DNA from 2 places in the Halomonas sp. PA16-9 genome. Region 2 is predicted to be linked to the other one. Evidence: predicted binding sites of a transcription regulator. Region 2 holds the regulator's gene; the other holds the start of a gene.
What was found. The regulator FNR, encoded in region 2, switches genes on or off when oxygen is low (the NO sensors DNR and NnrR bind a similar motif). The targets are predictions, from matches to a motif close to TTGATNTANATCAA.

Region 1: a site for FNR is predicted at 4,154-4,167, ahead of ccoM (cytochrome c oxidase subunit CcoM). Genes of this name have one in related genera too.

The regions. Positions count from the first base shown of each region.
Region 1 is NZ_CP040451.1:2,219,044-2,227,192, reverse strand. Features, by position in the region: gene FDY98_RS10280 (bifunctional diguanylate cyclase/phosphodiesterase) at 1-777, shown strand, start outside; gene FDY98_RS10275 (DUF3034 family protein) at 774-1,652, shown strand; gene FDY98_RS10270 (group I truncated hemoglobin) at 1,663-2,127, shown strand; gene FDY98_RS10265 (GGDEF domain-containing protein) at 2,111-3,163, opposite strand; gene FDY98_RS27715 (hypothetical protein) at 3,256-3,771, opposite strand; gene ccoM (cytochrome c oxidase subunit CcoM) at 3,972-4,127, opposite strand; gene FDY98_RS10250 (FKBP-type peptidyl-prolyl cis-trans isomerase) at 4,237-4,755, opposite strand; gene FDY98_RS10245 (AmpG family muropeptide MFS transporter) at 4,829-6,229, shown strand; gene FDY98_RS10240 (SEC-C domain-containing protein) at 6,249-8,066, opposite strand.
Region 2 is NZ_CP040452.1:53,572-61,720, forward strand. Features, by position in the region: gene ccoG (cytochrome c oxidase accessory protein CcoG) at 1-195, shown strand, start outside; gene FDY98_RS16725 (FixH family protein) at 202-765, shown strand; partial or broken gene FDY98_RS16730 (heavy metal translocating P-type ATPase) at 731-3,213, shown strand; gene ccoS (cbb3-type cytochrome oxidase assembly protein CcoS) at 3,210-3,455, shown strand; partial or broken gene FDY98_RS16740 (sulfite exporter TauE/SafE family protein) at 3,452-4,143, shown strand; gene hemN (oxygen-independent coproporphyrinogen III oxidase) at 4,222-5,655, shown strand; gene fnr (fumarate/nitrate reduction transcriptional regulator Fnr) at 5,740-6,486, shown strand; gene ttcA (tRNA 2-thiocytidine(32) synthetase TtcA) at 6,479-7,399, opposite strand; gene FDY98_RS16760 (DNA polymerase III subunit epsilon) at 7,660-8,149, opposite strand, start outside.

The DNA of each region.
Region 1 (8,149 bases), on a different replicon from region 2:
GAGCTGTGGATGGCCTACCAGCCCAAAGTAAACACACGTAACGGCCGTGTCGATCAGTGCGAAGCGTTGATGCGCTGGCGTCACCCGTCGTTAGGTTTTGTGCCACCCGATGAGTTTATTAGCTTGGCCGAGCGTTCGGGAAGCATCAGCATGCTAAGCCACTGGATGTTAGCCAATGTCTGCGCTCAACTGCATGCTTGGCAGCAGCATGGTTACCACTTATCGGTAGCGGTTAATCTCTCCGCCAGTGATGTGGTGGATCGCCAATTAGCTGCTTATTTGGCTAGCCTGCTTGAGCGCTATCGTCTTGCCCCTGCCCGCCTGAGTATCGAAGTCACTGAAAGTGCCGTTATGCAGGACGTTGATGCCGCCATGGCCACGTTGATGGAGCTCAACCAACTAGGGCTGCGTATCGCGATTGACGATTACGGCACCGGCTACTCTTCCCTAGCGCAAATCAAACGCTTGCCCGTGGATGAACTCAAGATCGATAAATCGTTCGTGTTGGCCATTGATTCCCAAAAAGATGACTTGACGATTGTCAGCTCGACCATCGAAATGGGCCACAGCTTAGGACTGCGCTTAGTGGCCGAAGGCGTCGAGAATCGCGCCAGCGCCGAGCTGTTAAGCAAGCTTGGCTGTGACTTTTTACAGGGCTATTGGATTGCTAAACCAATGCCAGCTGATGAACTCCCCGCATGGTTGGATAATTTTACGCCGCTCTCCTTGCCCCACCCGATGTCTTCCTTACTAAAGGCGTTCCAGAGAAAGCCATGATGTTATTTCAATCTATGTTTTCACCATCCAGTTCACCCTTTCGGCACTTTTTTTTCAGCTGCCTTGCGGTCTGTTTAGCGCTTGCGGCCATGCCCTCCTATGCCGGTAGCCGTATTGTAAGTACGGGCGGAGTGAGTGCTATTGAAGGGGCCGCGGGGGGTGGCTTATCGCCTTGGGCAGTGCTGGCCAGCACCGCCAGCGAACAGGAAATCGGCGTCACTGCCGCCGCTACCCATGCCTGGGTGGACGATTATCGGCTAACAGTGACCGGCGCAAGCCTGATTGTTTATGACCGTATTGAAGTCTCAGTGGCGCGTCAAACGCTTGATCTAGACACCCTGGGTGGCGAGCTAGGCCAGGATATTTACGGTGCTAAGGTGCGCTTGCTCGGTGATGTGCTCTATCACCCTTGGGGCATTTGGAGTGTTGGGATGCAACATAAACGACTGGTTGATGGCACCATTCCCACCGCCCTCGGTGCCGATAAAACAAGCGGTACCGATATGTATCTTAGCGCCAGCAAGTTGCTGTTTAGCGCTGTTGCCGGGCGCAATGTGCTATTCAACGCCACCCTGCGCAATACCAATGCCAACCAGGGCGGTCTGCTTGGCTTTGGCGGCGATCAGAGTAGCCGCTCGTGGATGGCCGAGGGGAGCGTGGGCGTTTTTATTACCCCGCAATGGGTTGTCGGTGCAGAGTATCGTCAGAAACCCGATAACCTAAGCGTAGCTAAAGAGGATGATTGGCAAAGTCTCTACAGTGCCTACTTCTTCAATAAGCACTTATCACTCACGGGCGCGTGGTTGAACTTAGGCGACATTGCCGGCCTACCTTCCCAACGCGGCGGCTATCTTTCACTTCAGGCAGCTTTCTAAGCGGGGCGCTATGAGCTTTCCACACAAATGCAAGCGGACACACCGTGGTTTAATAACGGTTACTTTTGCAACAATCGCAATTACGCTCGCAGGCTGCACTCATCAGTCAGCCACTCAATCAACAACGCTTTACGAACGGCTTGGCGGTCAGGGCACTATCGACACGGTGGTCGAGAATCTCTTATACCGAATTGCGGATGATCCCGAAGTAGTGTTTTTTGCTAACACCAATATCGATTTATTTGCTGAATCCCTGGCCAGCCAGCTATGCGATGTAAGCGATGGCCCCTGCCACTATGAAGGCCCGCCGATGGATCGTGCTCATCAACATATGGGGCTAACAGATGCGCATTTTAATCGCTTGGTGGAACATCTCGATGCGGCTATGCAGGCGGAGGGTATTGCCCTTGGCGCACGTAATGAACTGCTGGGCAGACTCGCCCCTATGTACACAGACGTTATGCGTCTTCAGTAACCTGCCAACCGTCACGGCCCATCGCTTTTACCCGGTAGAGTGCTTTGTCGGCGGCTTCGTAAGCGTAGGGAAACGTTGCTTCATCGGCTACAAAACAGCTCCCGCCAACGCTTAACGTCACGCCTTTTTTATCCGGATGGGCAGAGTGGGCAAAATCAGCTTCCCGCAGCCCTTCAATTAGCTGACGACAGTAACGCTTCAGCGTGTCAGTGTTCGGGCAGTGAAGTAGTGCCGCGAACTCATCGCCTCCCAAGCGGTAGAGCTGCGCTTCATCATTCAGCGTTTCACCAATCAATGTGGCCAATTGGCGCAAAAGAGTATCGCCTTGCGGATGTCCATAGGCATCGTTGTACTGTTTAAAAAAGTCGATATCGACCAGAATCAGCCCTAACGATTGATGCTGCTTCGCCAACACATCCTGGTGTAAAGCGCTGCGATTGCCAATCCCGGTGAGCGGGTCGCGCATGGCACGCTGCATCCACTCGAAGGTCTCTTGGGTGGCGCGATCTGCGCGTCTTAGCTGGCGCTCATGGAGCCACCAAAACGCCAATCCCATCACAAAGATCAATAAACTGGAGTAAGTCAGCACCTGACGATGCTGACGGGTGCTTTCGGAAAAATCGTTAATCGCTGCGCCCCGACGATCAAGCTGATCCATCTCAATATGGGTTAAGCATTGAATCGGTGCGAACAACGCCATCGCCGCAGCGATACGGTCAATGCCCCGCGCCACGAGCAGCGCCACCAGCCGATCCAACTCCTTCAAACTAGGCTCAACGCAGGTATATTCACGCCGATAAATGTGCACATCGGCTAAGCCGTAGGCCAGGTCAATATCCAAGGCTGCGGCATCCAGCGCATCTTGCTCTGCCTGGTCACTCAATAGCTCGGATTGGGCATTTTGTAGGTAGACCCGTGCCCGAGTAGAAAGCTGCTGACCTGTAAGGCTCCCCGTCTGGCTGAAATAAGCCTGTATTTCGGGGTATACCCAGCGCGATTCATAAACAATCAACACCATAAGTGCCAAAAAGCTCATTAAGCTCAATGATAACCACGTAAAATAGCGGTGCTGGCGAGCTAAAGGCCGGGGACGAACTGTGGGCTGCGCGACGGGCCTAGTTTTGGATGTCACCACTTCGCCTCTATGCTACGAATCATCCAGATCCAGTCATTGAACTCACGCAGGTTTTCTACGTCGCGATCACCCTTGCCCTGATTATTGTAGTCACGCTCTACCAGCCGCACAGGGCCTCGCGTACGGATGGTGAGCGGATCGCCATCCTCAGAGCTAATCAGGTACCAGTTAGGGTCGTCCCACCCTTCTAAGGTAACCTCGTAGTCGTCCCAAGCGGTAAAGTGAAGCGCCGGGGGCACTTCGCCAAACTGTTCAATCAGAAAGGTGCGAAACTCGACGCCCTGCATCTCCACATCGCGCCCTTGATAGGGGTCATAGAGTGTAAACGTCGTATCAGACATGTCGTGCAAGTCACTTAAAGCGACCTTTTGAGTGACATCGCCGTTGATCATATTTACTGCCTGGGCAAAGGCAGTCGCGGGAAGTATTATGCCCACGACAATTAACGCGCACGCTAACCGATCACGTACACGACCCCACGGGCTGTGGTGTAAGGCAACTGCGTTCATGACAAAGCATCCTAGTGTAGTCATTGCTTCAATGGACTTTACCAGAGCACGCCTTGCATTGCTCATTAACGCACGCTATGCGATTGCAACTTTTCAGCACATTTCAGGCAAAAAAAGCCAGCCCATGGTGGGCTGGCAACAGGAGGTTTACTGCGATAGCAACCCCCCTCCCCTGACAAGGTTTACATGAGGTGGGAAAGCTACTTTTTACGCTCATCTTTACGTAGATGATCACGAATCACGAAGCCCACCCACCCCAGCATAAAAACGATTACTAACGCGACGGTCACTAAGCCGAAAATAACTGTGTCATCCCAATACATGGTGAATCCCCCCGCCGTGATGTATGCGTTCATACTAGTCACTCAACGGCAGAAGAATGCTGACCTAGATCAAGTTACGGCAGGCGGGGGAAGGCGGTTAAACAGGAAATTGATACTGATCAATTTTTGGGCGTGATTAGCACTACAGCACCTTGCGGTCTTCGACTTTACTGTGTTCGGTACCTGGTGGTAACGGATGGCCTTTGGCTAATTCTGCACGGGTAGCTTCGCGTACGTCTAAAATGGTGACTTTATAGTTCAGCGTGCGCCCGGCCAGGGGGTGATTGGTATCGACGGTGACGCGGTCGCCATCGACTTTGAGTACCGTAACAATTTGCGGCCCGGCTTCGCCCTCAGTTTGAAAGCGGCTGCCCGGTTCCAACTCAGCGTTACCAAAAGAGCCACGGCTGACTTCCTGAACCAGATCTTCGTTACGCACACCGTAGGCATCTGCGGGCATTAGTTGAACGCTAAGCTCGGCGCCAACGATTTGACCTGCTAGCGCACTCTCCAACCCTGGCACGATATTGTCGTGACCATGCAAATACTCTAGCGGCTTATTGCGCGCTTGGGAGTCATCCAATACCTGCTTGCTGCCATCGTTGAGCACGTCGCTGAGGACATAGTGCAAGATAACTACCTGATGCGCCGTAATCGACATGGAAAACTCCTCTCCGGTAAGCTGTCGGTTTTGTGATAGCACTTTGTGTTAGAACACTGCCTCAGTTTATCACTTGGCCGTTGCCAGCGTCTTTCCACCAGGAGTAGCGTTTAATGTTAAACCCCACCCCCAGCGCACTTGGCTTGCTGCGCTGGCTATTTATTGTCGTGCACCCGTTATTACCATGCTGTTTTTGGGGTTTTCTGCAGGCCTACCCTTTTTATTAGTGTTTTCAACACTCTCCGCCTGGCTGCGTAGCGACGGCGTGGAGGTAGCGGCAATTGGCTTTTTTGCCTGGATTGGCATGCTCTACTCGATCAAGTTTTTCTGGGCGCCGGTGGTAGACCGGTTAGCGCTCCCGATTTTGACCCGCGCCTTCGGCCAACGCCGCGGCTGGATGCTGTTAGCCCAGGGGTTGATCGTTGCGGGGTTAGTGGGGCTGGCCGGTTTGAGCCCGGTGGGTAATCTCGGCTGGGTGGCCCTCTTTGCACTGCTGGTGGCGTTTGGCTCAGCGACGCAGGATATCGCTATCGATGCCTATCGCATTGAGTCCGCCGATGACGATGTTCAGGCCGCCATGGCCTCGACCTATATTATTGGCTATCGCGGTGGCTTACTTGCCGCCGGTGCCGGCGCACTGTATATCGCGGCCTCTGCCTCTTGGGATGTGGCCTACATGAGCATGGCGGCGCTAATGGGCATTGGCGTTCTCACCGTGCTGCTGCGCCCTGAACCGAAGCGCGCTTCGCTTTCTATTCAACTTATCCATGAGCCTAAGGTACGGGCGTTTATTCGCGCCAGCCGCGGTAAGCCCAAACTGTTACGCCGCCTGGGTGCCTGGAGCATTGGTGCGCTGGTCTGTCCGTTTACCGACTTTTTTCGCCGCTATGGAGTGAAAGCGCTGTGGATTTTGGTGTTTATTGCCGTATTTAGAATCAGCGATTTGGCCATGGCCTCCATGGCCAACCCGCTGTATATCGACCTGGGCTTCTCGCTGGCAGAGATTGCTAACGTGACCAATATATTCGGCATTGCGATGAGCATTACCGGTGGAATTCTAGGCGGGCTATGCGTGGCGCGCTACGGCATTGGCCCGCTGCTGATCTTCGGCGCGGGGTTAGTGATGGTGACTAACCTGCTGTTTGCCGTGCTTGCCGTGGTGGGTAATCAGTTGCCCATGCTGGTGGTGACGATTATCGGCGATAACCTTGCCAATGGCTTAGCCAGTGCGGTGTTTATCGCCTTTCTTTCCAGTCTCACATCACGCGCCTATACTGCAACGCAGTACGCGCTGTTCTCATCACTAATGACGCTGCCAGGAAAGTTTTTGAGCGGTTTTGGTGGGCTGGTCGTAACCTCTCAGGGCTACCCAAGCTTCTTTGTCATCGCAACGTTACTGGGCCTTCCCGCCATTATCTTGGCAATTTGGATCAGCCGGGACAAGCAGCTAGTGCCTACCCCCAAGCCTGCTTAAACAGGCTTGAAGGTTTAGGCTAGCGATGTGTTTCGAGCCAGTCCAAGGCCCCTGGCGTAGTCCGCCACTGATCGCGCATCAAGGTGCGGTACTGCCACGCTTCCGCCCGGGAGCCGGGGTCAACCTGACCATCGGGGTGAGGCATGGAAGGCCGCGGGCTCTCTGCACAAATTAGCTCTAACGCGTAGCGGTTATGGCCAAGCACATCGCCTAGCGCCGCTTCTGCCGCCTCACGCTGCTCTAACCGATAGAGTGCCAGGGCTTTACCCATCAAAAGCCCCAATACCAGCGAGCCGTCGTCGTCACTCTCTTCCGCAAGTGCCAACGCTTCCTCGTTGCGATCATCACGTAGCAACTGGTCAAGTACCAGCTCCCGCAGCCCTAAGCTATCTTCCTGGTCGATCAGCAGTAGCTCTTCGGCCAACTCGCGGGAGTGCTGACGCGCCCCGCGCTCCATGCCGACCACCAACGCGAGCCCTGTGCGTAGCAACATGGCGTTGTTGGCATCGTCCCAGCACAGGTTGCCATCGCCTTCGGCGCGGGCTTGTTCCAACCAGCGCGAGAGGCGAAGCGCCAGTGGCTCCAGCAGGCTTGGGGCCATCCACGGCAGGCTGCCAAAGCGGCTGGTGAGCGCCAACGTTAAGTCCTGCACAACCTGTGGGGCGTCCAGCCACTCGGGATGTGCACAGAGTGCCGACATCCACTCAATGGCGTTGCCCCAGGGGTCATCTCGGAAGCCCAACGCTACGTCTTCATCCACCAACACCTGAAACTGCTCATGCCAGGCGGCAAACAGCGTCTCTTCACGAGCACTGGTGTTATATAGCAATCGCCCACTTTCAGGGTCGGCGCTTACATCGATTTTGGGGGCAGTGGGCAGCGCGGCCAGCAATGCCTGAAGCGCTACCAGCGGCGTTGCCAGATCCTCTTCCGCACTCAGCAACTGATCGGCAAGCGTCGCGCCGGGGTTATCCGCCAACGCGGCTAAAAAATCCAACTGATCTTCATCCAGATCACCCTGTCGAACCAAGCGGCGATACCAGAAATTAGCGCGCTCTTTGGCTTCCTGTTCGTGGCCTTCATGCAGTAACAGCATGGCTTCAATGTAGGCCAAGGTAGGCGAATCGGGTAGCGCCTGCTGAGCCTTCACAAAGGCACCGCGGGCACTATCCAGGTCATCGTTATCCAAGTGCATCAGGCATAAACGCTCAAGAGCCACGCCACGCAAAAACAGCGGCCCCCGCTCCATCACATCATCAAGCAGGTCAGCACGTTTACGGCTAAAACCGCGCTCTTGATAAATATCCAGCAGGATTTCAAAGGCAGGCTCGGCCTGCTCAGGCAGCCGTGACCAGTCACTACCATCGAAGAGTGATTCAAGGATTTGCATAGCGCGGCCCGTCTGGCCGCTTTCAGCAGCAATCAACCCGGCTTCCAGTAGCGCTTGAGCCGGAGCCTGTTGGCTATCCAACGCGGCTTTCAGGGTCGCGCCCTTCCATTCGCGCAGCGAGAGCATCCACATCATCTGATCGGGGATCTCAGTGGGAAACTCGATCTGATAGCAACACTGCTTGAATTTGCGCCCTGAGTCACACCAGCACGGTTCATTACGCCCCGGCGTGGCGAGGGGCTCACAGGCAAAGTCGAGCCGCTCTAGCGGTGTTTGCGACCACAGCACTGGTGCCAGCGCCTGGGCCATGGACACATCGCCTTCAAATGAATCCGCGCCTTTGGCACGCACCCAGGTCATAAAATCCGGATAGTGTTCTTGTTGCCTGATTGCCGAGAGTGCCCCGGAGGCGAATCCCAGCAGCTGATCGACCCATACCGCCAGCATTGCCGTCTCCATGTTGTGACAGGATGGCTTGTTAAACGATGTCGTGTTCAACGATATCGAATTAAACAATGACCTGTTTAAAA
Region 2 (8,149 bases):
CCCAGCCTCACTCTAGACAGCAGTACTATTAGCGTACCCGCGGGGGAGTCGCGCTTCGAAGCCGTCACCGTGACCGCCGATCCCGACGATTTACAGCAACCCAGCCACCCCATTGTATTCACGCTGCAGGCTCAACAGGATGCGGATATTCGTATCGAGCGCGAAACCAGCTTCCTGGGCAATATTAGGAGATAAGCAACTATGTCATCCCTACCCTCTGGCGATAAGGTGACGCCTTGGTATAAGCAGTTTTGGCCGTGGTTTTTAATCGGCATTCTGCTCTCATCCATTATGTTTAGTATTACCTTTGCCGTTATGTCGGTTAAAAGCTTCGATGGCATGGTTGTTCAGGAGGATTATTACAAGCATGGCAAAGCCATCAATATGGTGCTTGCCAAGCAAGACCGTGCCAGAGAGTTAAACCTAAGCGCAGATTTACGCCTTGATCCGCTTACCAGCGATATTGTGATTGATTTAAGCGGCGATGCGCGTCCCGACAAACTCTATTTGGATTTTATCTTCCCTACCGAAGATGATCGTGATCAATCCTTCGTACTTGAGCATGTCCGTGACGGCCGCTATATCACACAAGGCCCTGACAACCTGCGTTACCGCTGGTATCTGCAGATTCAGCCCGCGCTGGAAAATGCCGATTGGCGCCTTACCGGTGAAGCCACATTCCCCGATGAAGACAGCGTCACACTACTGCCGGGAGGACGCAAAGCAGCGAATGAGCAACGCCGCGCCCTGCTATCACTGTGGTAACCCGGTGCCTGCTGGGGCTCCCTGGTCGATTACCCTTGATGATCATGCCCATCCGCTCTGCTGCCCTGGCTGCGAAGCGGTGGCCCATGCCATCGTGGATGGGGGCCTTGAAAGCTACTACCGCTACCGTACCGAACTGCCCGAACGCCCTGATGAACATCAGGCTGCCAAAGCCGATACCTGGTCGGTGTTTGACGACCCCGGACTTCAGGCACAGTTTGTTCACCCCGACGGCGATGAGGCAACGTCAAAGCAACCCTCGCCATCGAAGGCATTACCTGTGCTGCCTGCGCCTGGCTGATCGAGCACCGCCTGAATGCCTTAACGGGAATTGCCACCAGCGCAGTGAACTTAACTCACCACCGCCTGCGGGTGAGCTGGGATCCTCAGCAGCTGAAGCTTTCGCAACTGCTGGCCGAACTGGCCGCGATTGGCTACGAGGCCCAGCCCTACGAGCCAGACCAGGCCCAGGCGCGCCTGCAGCATGAAGAGCGCATGAACGTACGTCGGCTGATTATTGCCGCCGTCGGCATGATGCAGGTGATGATGTTCTCGATCCCGATCTATGTCTCCGGCCCCGGTGAAATCAGCGACGACTTCTACGCACTGTTCCACTGGCTCTCCTTTGCCCTGGCCACGCCAGTGGTGTTTTTCTCCGCCCAGCCGTTTTTCCGCAACGCCCTGCGCGACCTGCGCACCGGCGTACTGGGCATGGATGTGCCGGTGTCACTGGCAATCGGCGGGGCGTATCTTGCCAGCAGCTATGCGGTGCTGTTTGACGTGGGCGAGGTCTATTTTGACTCAGTGACCATGTTCACCTTCTTTTTGCTGTTTGGCCGCTACGTGGAGAGTCGCGCCAGGCGCCGCAGCGGGCATAGCGGCAATGCGCTGAGCGGCGTGCTGCCGATTTCGGCCACACGGCTGGAAAGTGACGGCAGCGAGCGCATTCTGCCCGCCAGCGAACTCACTCCCGGCGATCGCGTATTGATCAAGCCCGGCCATGGCGTGCCTGCCGATGGCATCATCGAGGAGGGTGAATCGAGCCTGGACGAATCAATGCTGACCGGCGAATACCTACCAGCAACCCGCCGAGTGGGCGACCGCATTACCGGCGGTAGCCAAAACATGGAAAACCCGCTGGTGATAAGGGTTACCCACGCAGGGCGCGATGCCCGTGTAGCAGGTATCGTCGATCTGACCGACCGTGCCTTTGCCAGCCGCCCACGGCTGGCCCAGATGGCTGCGCGCATGGCACACCTATTCGTGCTGCGCCTGCTGGTAGTAACGGCTTGCGTGACCCTCGCCTGGTGGTTTATCGACCCTTCACGGATGCTCTGGGTGCTACTTTCGGTGCTGGTGGTGACCTGCCCCTGCGCGCTGGCGCTGGCCACTCCCGCGGCACTGGCAGCTGGCCATGGCCAACTGCGAAAGCGCGGTGTCTTGATCACCCGCGCCGATGCCATGGAGACGCTCTCTAACGTTACCCGGGTGATTTTTGATAAAACCGGCACCCTGACCCGCGGCGAAATGCACCTTACCCAAACCCAGCCCTTTGGTGAATTAACCGCCGAGCATGCACGGGCCATTGCCGCCGCCCTTGAGGCCCACTCGGAACACCCGATCGCCCGCGCCTTTAGGCCGTTCCGGGATGCGACCCTGCAAGCCAAAGATATTCACAGCCACACCGGGCAAGGGCTCGAAGGGAGCCTAAACGGCGCTCGTTGGCGGTTGGGCAAGCCCAGGTTTGCAATAGATAGCGCAATGGATAGCACAATAGATAGCACCGAGGATGACGTCATAGCGGCGCCGGCCAAAGGTCAGTGGCTGCTGCTTAGTGAAAACGGTGCACCCCGCGCCTGGTTTGGCCTGCACGATGGCGTTCGCGACGACGCTGCCGCCACGATCAAAGCCCTCCAGACTCTGGGGTTAAGCGTGGAGCTGCTATCTGGTGACACCGAAGATGCCGTGGAAAGCCTGGCCGATCAGCTCAATATTGCCATCTGGCATGCGGGCACCAGCCCAGAAGGCAAGCTGGCCCGGATGAAAGAGCTTCAAGCCGCAGGCGAAACCGTGGCGATGATTGGTGACGGCATTAACGACGTGCCGGTGTTAGCCGGTGCCGATGTGGCGATTGCCATGAATGGCGCAACGGATCTAGCCCGCACCCGCGCCGACGCAGTGCTGCTCAGCCCACGTCTGATGCGGATTTTTGAGGCCATCGAGATTTCCCGCGCCACCCGGCGTATCATGCGCCAGAACATGATTTGGTCAGTGTGCTACAACTTTTCGGCGCTGCCGCTGGCGGCAATGGGTCTGGTGCCGCCCTGGCTAGCCGCAATTGGAATGTCGCTTAGCTCGCTAGTAGTGGTGGGTAATGCCCTGCGACTGTCGCGCTGGCGACCTCAGCACGCGCCAACGCTCGACACTTCAACACCGGTGGCCGCATGACGATTCTTTATCTGCTGATCCCGCTTTCCCTGATTTTGCTGGGCCTCGCCGTCTGGGCGTTTTTCTGGGCGGTGAAAAATGATCAGTTCGATGACCTAGAAGGCCCAGCGCACCGCATTCTATTTGATGAGGATGAAAACGATCTTAGCCCTGAGCAGCGCCGCCAGCGTCAGCAAACCAAGCAAAAAAACGCTGCGCCATCCGATGCAAACTCACCCGACGACCCAGAGCCCCGTTCATGAATCCGACAGGGCTTGATCTGCCGCCGCTCATGGCGGCGTTTGTGTTCGGCTTGATGGGTGGCGCCCACTGTATCGGCATGTGTGGCGGCATTATGAGTGCGCTCACCTTTGCAGTACCCCTAGCATGCGCCACCCGGCACGCATGGGGGGCCTGCTGCTCAGCTATAACGCAGGCCGTATTATTAGCTATATGAGCGCAGGCGCGCTGGTGGCGCTGCTAGGCACGCTGTTTTCCCTTTCTGCTACGGCACGCCTGCTGCTGCAGATATTTGCCGCGCTGATGCTGATCTTAATGGCACTGTATATCGCCAACTGGTGGAAAGGGCTGCTCAAAATTGAGGCCGTTGGCCGGCGACTATGGCGCTTTATCGAACCCGTGGGGCGTCGCTTGATGCCCGTAGTGCATATTCCCCAAGCCTTCGCCCTGGGAGCGCTCTGGGGCTGGCTCCCCTGCGGGTTGGTCTACTCCATGTTGGCCTGGAGCTTAGCGATTGCCGACCCGCTTCAGGGCGCTCTACTCATGGGCGCCTTTGGGCTTGGCACCCTACCTGCGCTGCTTGCCACTGGCCTGGCTGCCCGCCAGCTCAGCCATTTGATACGTCACCCCGCGACCCGCAGCGTGGCAGCGCTGACAATTATCGCTTTTGCACTGTGGCAACTGTGGACGCTTTCGGTACACAACCTCTAATAGCATGACGTGGCTCAACATTTACCTCCTAACCACGGGTTAGGCTAGCGGCATTTCCTAACGTCGGAGCGCCCCTTCATGCCCGTTCATACCCCTGCTGCCTTGCCTCTTGCACCCGCTGCTGCCGCAGCCCCTATGCAGCCGGTGTGGGACGAAGCGTTACTGCGTCGCTACGACACCAACGGCCCACGCTACACCTCCTACCCCACGGCGCTGTCGTTTCACGACCAATTTACCCCTGGCGACCTGACCCAGGCATTGGAGCGCAGCAATGCCAGTAAGCGTCCGCTCTCTCTGTACGTTCATGTGCCCTTCTGCCGCAAGATCTGCTTTTACTGCGCGTGTAATAAAATCGCTACCAAAAACACTGCCCTTGCCGAGCCCTATATAGCCCGGCTTGACCGTGAAATGGTGCTGACCGCACGCCACTTGGATACATCACGACCGGTGGAGCAGTTGCATTGGGGCGGCGGCACGCCGACATTTCTCAGTTTGAACCAGATGGGCGACCTGATTGATCGACTGGATGCACGTTTTGGTCTTTCATCGTCTGCTGATCGCGATTACGCAATTGAAATAGATCCTCGCGAAGCGGATGTGTTTACGCTGCGCCATCTCGAATCCCTCGGCTTTAATCGCATCAGCCTGGGCGTGCAGGATTTAAGCCCGCTGGTGCAGAAAGCGATTAACCGTATTCAGCCTCGGGTACTTACCGAAACGCTGATGGAGGAGGCGCATCGCCTGGGCTTTCGCTCGCTCAATCTCGACCTAATTTATGGCTTGCCATTTCAGACTGAAAAGAGCTTTGCCAACACCCTACGCCAGGTGATCGAGCTCAACCCGGCGCGCCTTTCTGTGTTTAATTACGCGCATATGCCCGAGCGTTTTGCCCCGCAGCGGCGCATTAATGTCGATGACTTGCCAGGCGGAGAAGAGAAGCTAGCGATTCTGCGCACCACCATCGAAATGCTCACCGCAGCTGGCTATGTGCATATCGGTATGGATCACTTTGCCCGCCCTGACGATAGCCTGGCTATTGCCCAGCGCGAAGGCTCGCTGCAGCGCAACTTCCAGGGCTACTCCAGCCATGCTCAGTGCGACTTAATCGGGCTTGGCGTATCGGCGATTTCGCGCATTGATGACGTCTATGCGCAGAACCCGAGCGATCTGGCAAGCTACGAAGCGACGCTGGATCAGGGGCAGCTTGCCACCGTGCGTGGCATACGCTTAAGTGATGACGACCTGATCCGGCGGGACGTGATTGAGCGGCTGATGTGCGATATGGGCATTGACCTGGCCGCCGTTAGTCAACGCTGGAACATCGATGCCCCCCGCTACTTTGCGCCAGCGCTTGAGCGCCTGCAGAGCGCCGAACAGGATGGCCTGCTGACCCGCCGCGGTGATCAGCTTAACGCCACGCCGACGGGGCGGCTGCTGATTCGCCATATAGCAATGGCGTTTGATACCCATCTTTCCGGGCAAACGGGACAACAGTATTCTAAGATTGTTTAATCACCTTATTGCAGGCATGCTAAAGCGACTATAATAAGTAAGGATTTTCTAATTGATAAGCGGGACCCTCTCAAGGAGCAAAGCATGTTGGAACCCATGAGCCGTCGGCGCTCGCTACTCCATGAAGCTCGCTGCCAAACCTGCAGTTTGAGCTCACTGTGCCTGCCACTTGCCCTTGAGCTGGACGACGTGGGGCAGTTCGACGCCATTATTCGTCGTCGCGCGCCGCTGAAAAAAGGCGAACCGCTGTTTCGTCAGGGCGACACCTTTACCAGCGTTTACGCAGTCCGTTCGGGCAGTTTGAAACAGATCACCGCCGAAGGTAACGGCAGCGAGCAGTTGACCAATTTCTACCTGCCCAGTGAATTGGTGGGGTTGGATGGCATTGACGAAGAGCATTACCCCGGTAGCGTTATCGCCCTGGAAACGACCACCGTCTGCGAGATTCCTTTTGACCGCCTGGACTTACTCTCGGAGGAGCTACCCGAACTGCGTGGCCAGCTTTATCGTAGCATGAGCAAAGAGTTGCGCGATGACCGGCGTATGATGCGGCTACTTTCGCGTAAAACCGCCGATCAGCGGCTAGCAAGTTTTTTGATTACCCTCTCGGATCGTTTTCGTCGCCGGGGCTACTCGCCTTACAGCTTTCGCCTCTCAATGCCCAGGGCTGATATCGGCAACTACCTGGGCTTAGCGGTGGAAACGGTCAGCCGCATACTAAGCCGCTTTCAGCAGCAGAGCGTGGTGGCGGTCTCCGGGCGAGAGGTCAACATTCTCGATATGCCGCGCTTGATTACCCTCGCCGAAGAGGAAGAGCAAACAGTTAGCTGACGTTAAAGGCTTGGATACGCCCCGCCAGTAGCTCTGCTTGCTTGGCCTCAAGGCCTTCAAAATCGAACAGGCTGCGGTCGGCCAACTGGGAAGGGGCAATGTTGGTGACAGCCTTGAACATGCTCTCCAGGCGGCCAGGAAACTTTTTGTCCCACTCGGCGAGCATCTCTTTGACCACCTGACGCTGCATATTAGGCTGTGAACCGCACAGGTTGCAGGGAATAATCGGAAACGCCATCAGCCGCGAAAACTCGGCGATATCAGCCTCTTTGCAGTAGGCCAACGGCCGAATAACGATATTCTTCCCATCATCGGATAGCAGCTTTGGCGGCATCGCTTTCAGGTTGCCGCCAAAGAACATATTGAGAAACAGTGTTTCGAGAATATCTTCCCGGTGATGGCCCAGGGCTATCTTATTGGCGCCAATCTCTTCGGCAAAGCCATACAACGAGCCGCGCCGCAGCCGTGAACAAAGCGCGCAGGTGGTTTTACCTTCCGGGGTTTTCTCTTTTACCACCGAGTAAGTATCGCGCTCGACAATGTGGTACTCCACGCCCTGCTTATCCAGATACGCAGGCAATACGTGCTCGGGAAAACCCGGCTGTTTTTGATCCAGATTGACCGCTACCAGCGAAAAATTGACCGGCGCATTGCGCTGCAAATTGCGCAAAATCTCCAGCATCGTGTAGCTGTCCTTTCCACCGGAGAGGCAGACCATTACGCGATCACCTTCATTGATCATTTGATAATCAATGATCGCATTGCCCACTTCTCGGCGCAGACGCTTTTGCAGCTTGTTAAATTCACGCTTCTGCTTCGCATCAGCCAGCTCAGGCTGGTCGTGCTCAGCGTCAGCTGGGGTGGCTCCAACCGTATCAAGGTGAGCAGGATCAAAGTGATCAAGAGTTTGCATGGTATAAGCACTGCCGAGGGTAGAAGGCGTGAGAAAAAAGTAATAACTATTCTAACAACACTCACCGCCTGACCCAACTAATCAGACGTAGCCACACAAGATATCGCAATTGGAAGTGACTATTTTGACCGCTGCACCATACCTCGGTGCGAGGGCAGCTTGGAGCGAGGGTCTTTTGTCATGGATGACAAAAGTAGCGCCCAGGGAGGGGTTCACAGCGCCCTCGCGGAAAGCTGTCCTCGCCACGACGAAAGAGACTACTATGCCACCTGCGCCATAATACGCTGCAGGCGCATATACAGCAGTGCGCTGGCGGTGGCCTCTCCAAGCACACTCTGCATGCCCATGACGGGTACTTGCCAGCATGCCAACGCCTGGGCGAAGCTGCTGGGCGCTTCGACCTCCGGGTGCAAACGGCGCAGTTGGCGCTGATGCAGTTTTGCCACATCGACCTGGGCGTTGGGCAGGGCAAAATTCAGCCGCTTACTGAGTAGTGCATTCAATGCTCCAATGCGCTTCTCTAACTGCCAGCCAACGATGGGCCGATTGCCGATAAATTCTACTAGCGCGCTCAAGTTATCACTATTTGGTGGCAGTATCTCCCCCGCCTCGCACAGCAAGTGATGACGGCGCAGCGTTGCGCTCTCGGGCTGCTTTGCGCTACCAAGGGTGATCACAAAAGCACGACTGGTATGCACCTGCTGATGGCTCAGCACCACTGCCGCCACGCTGATCACAGGTGATGATTGC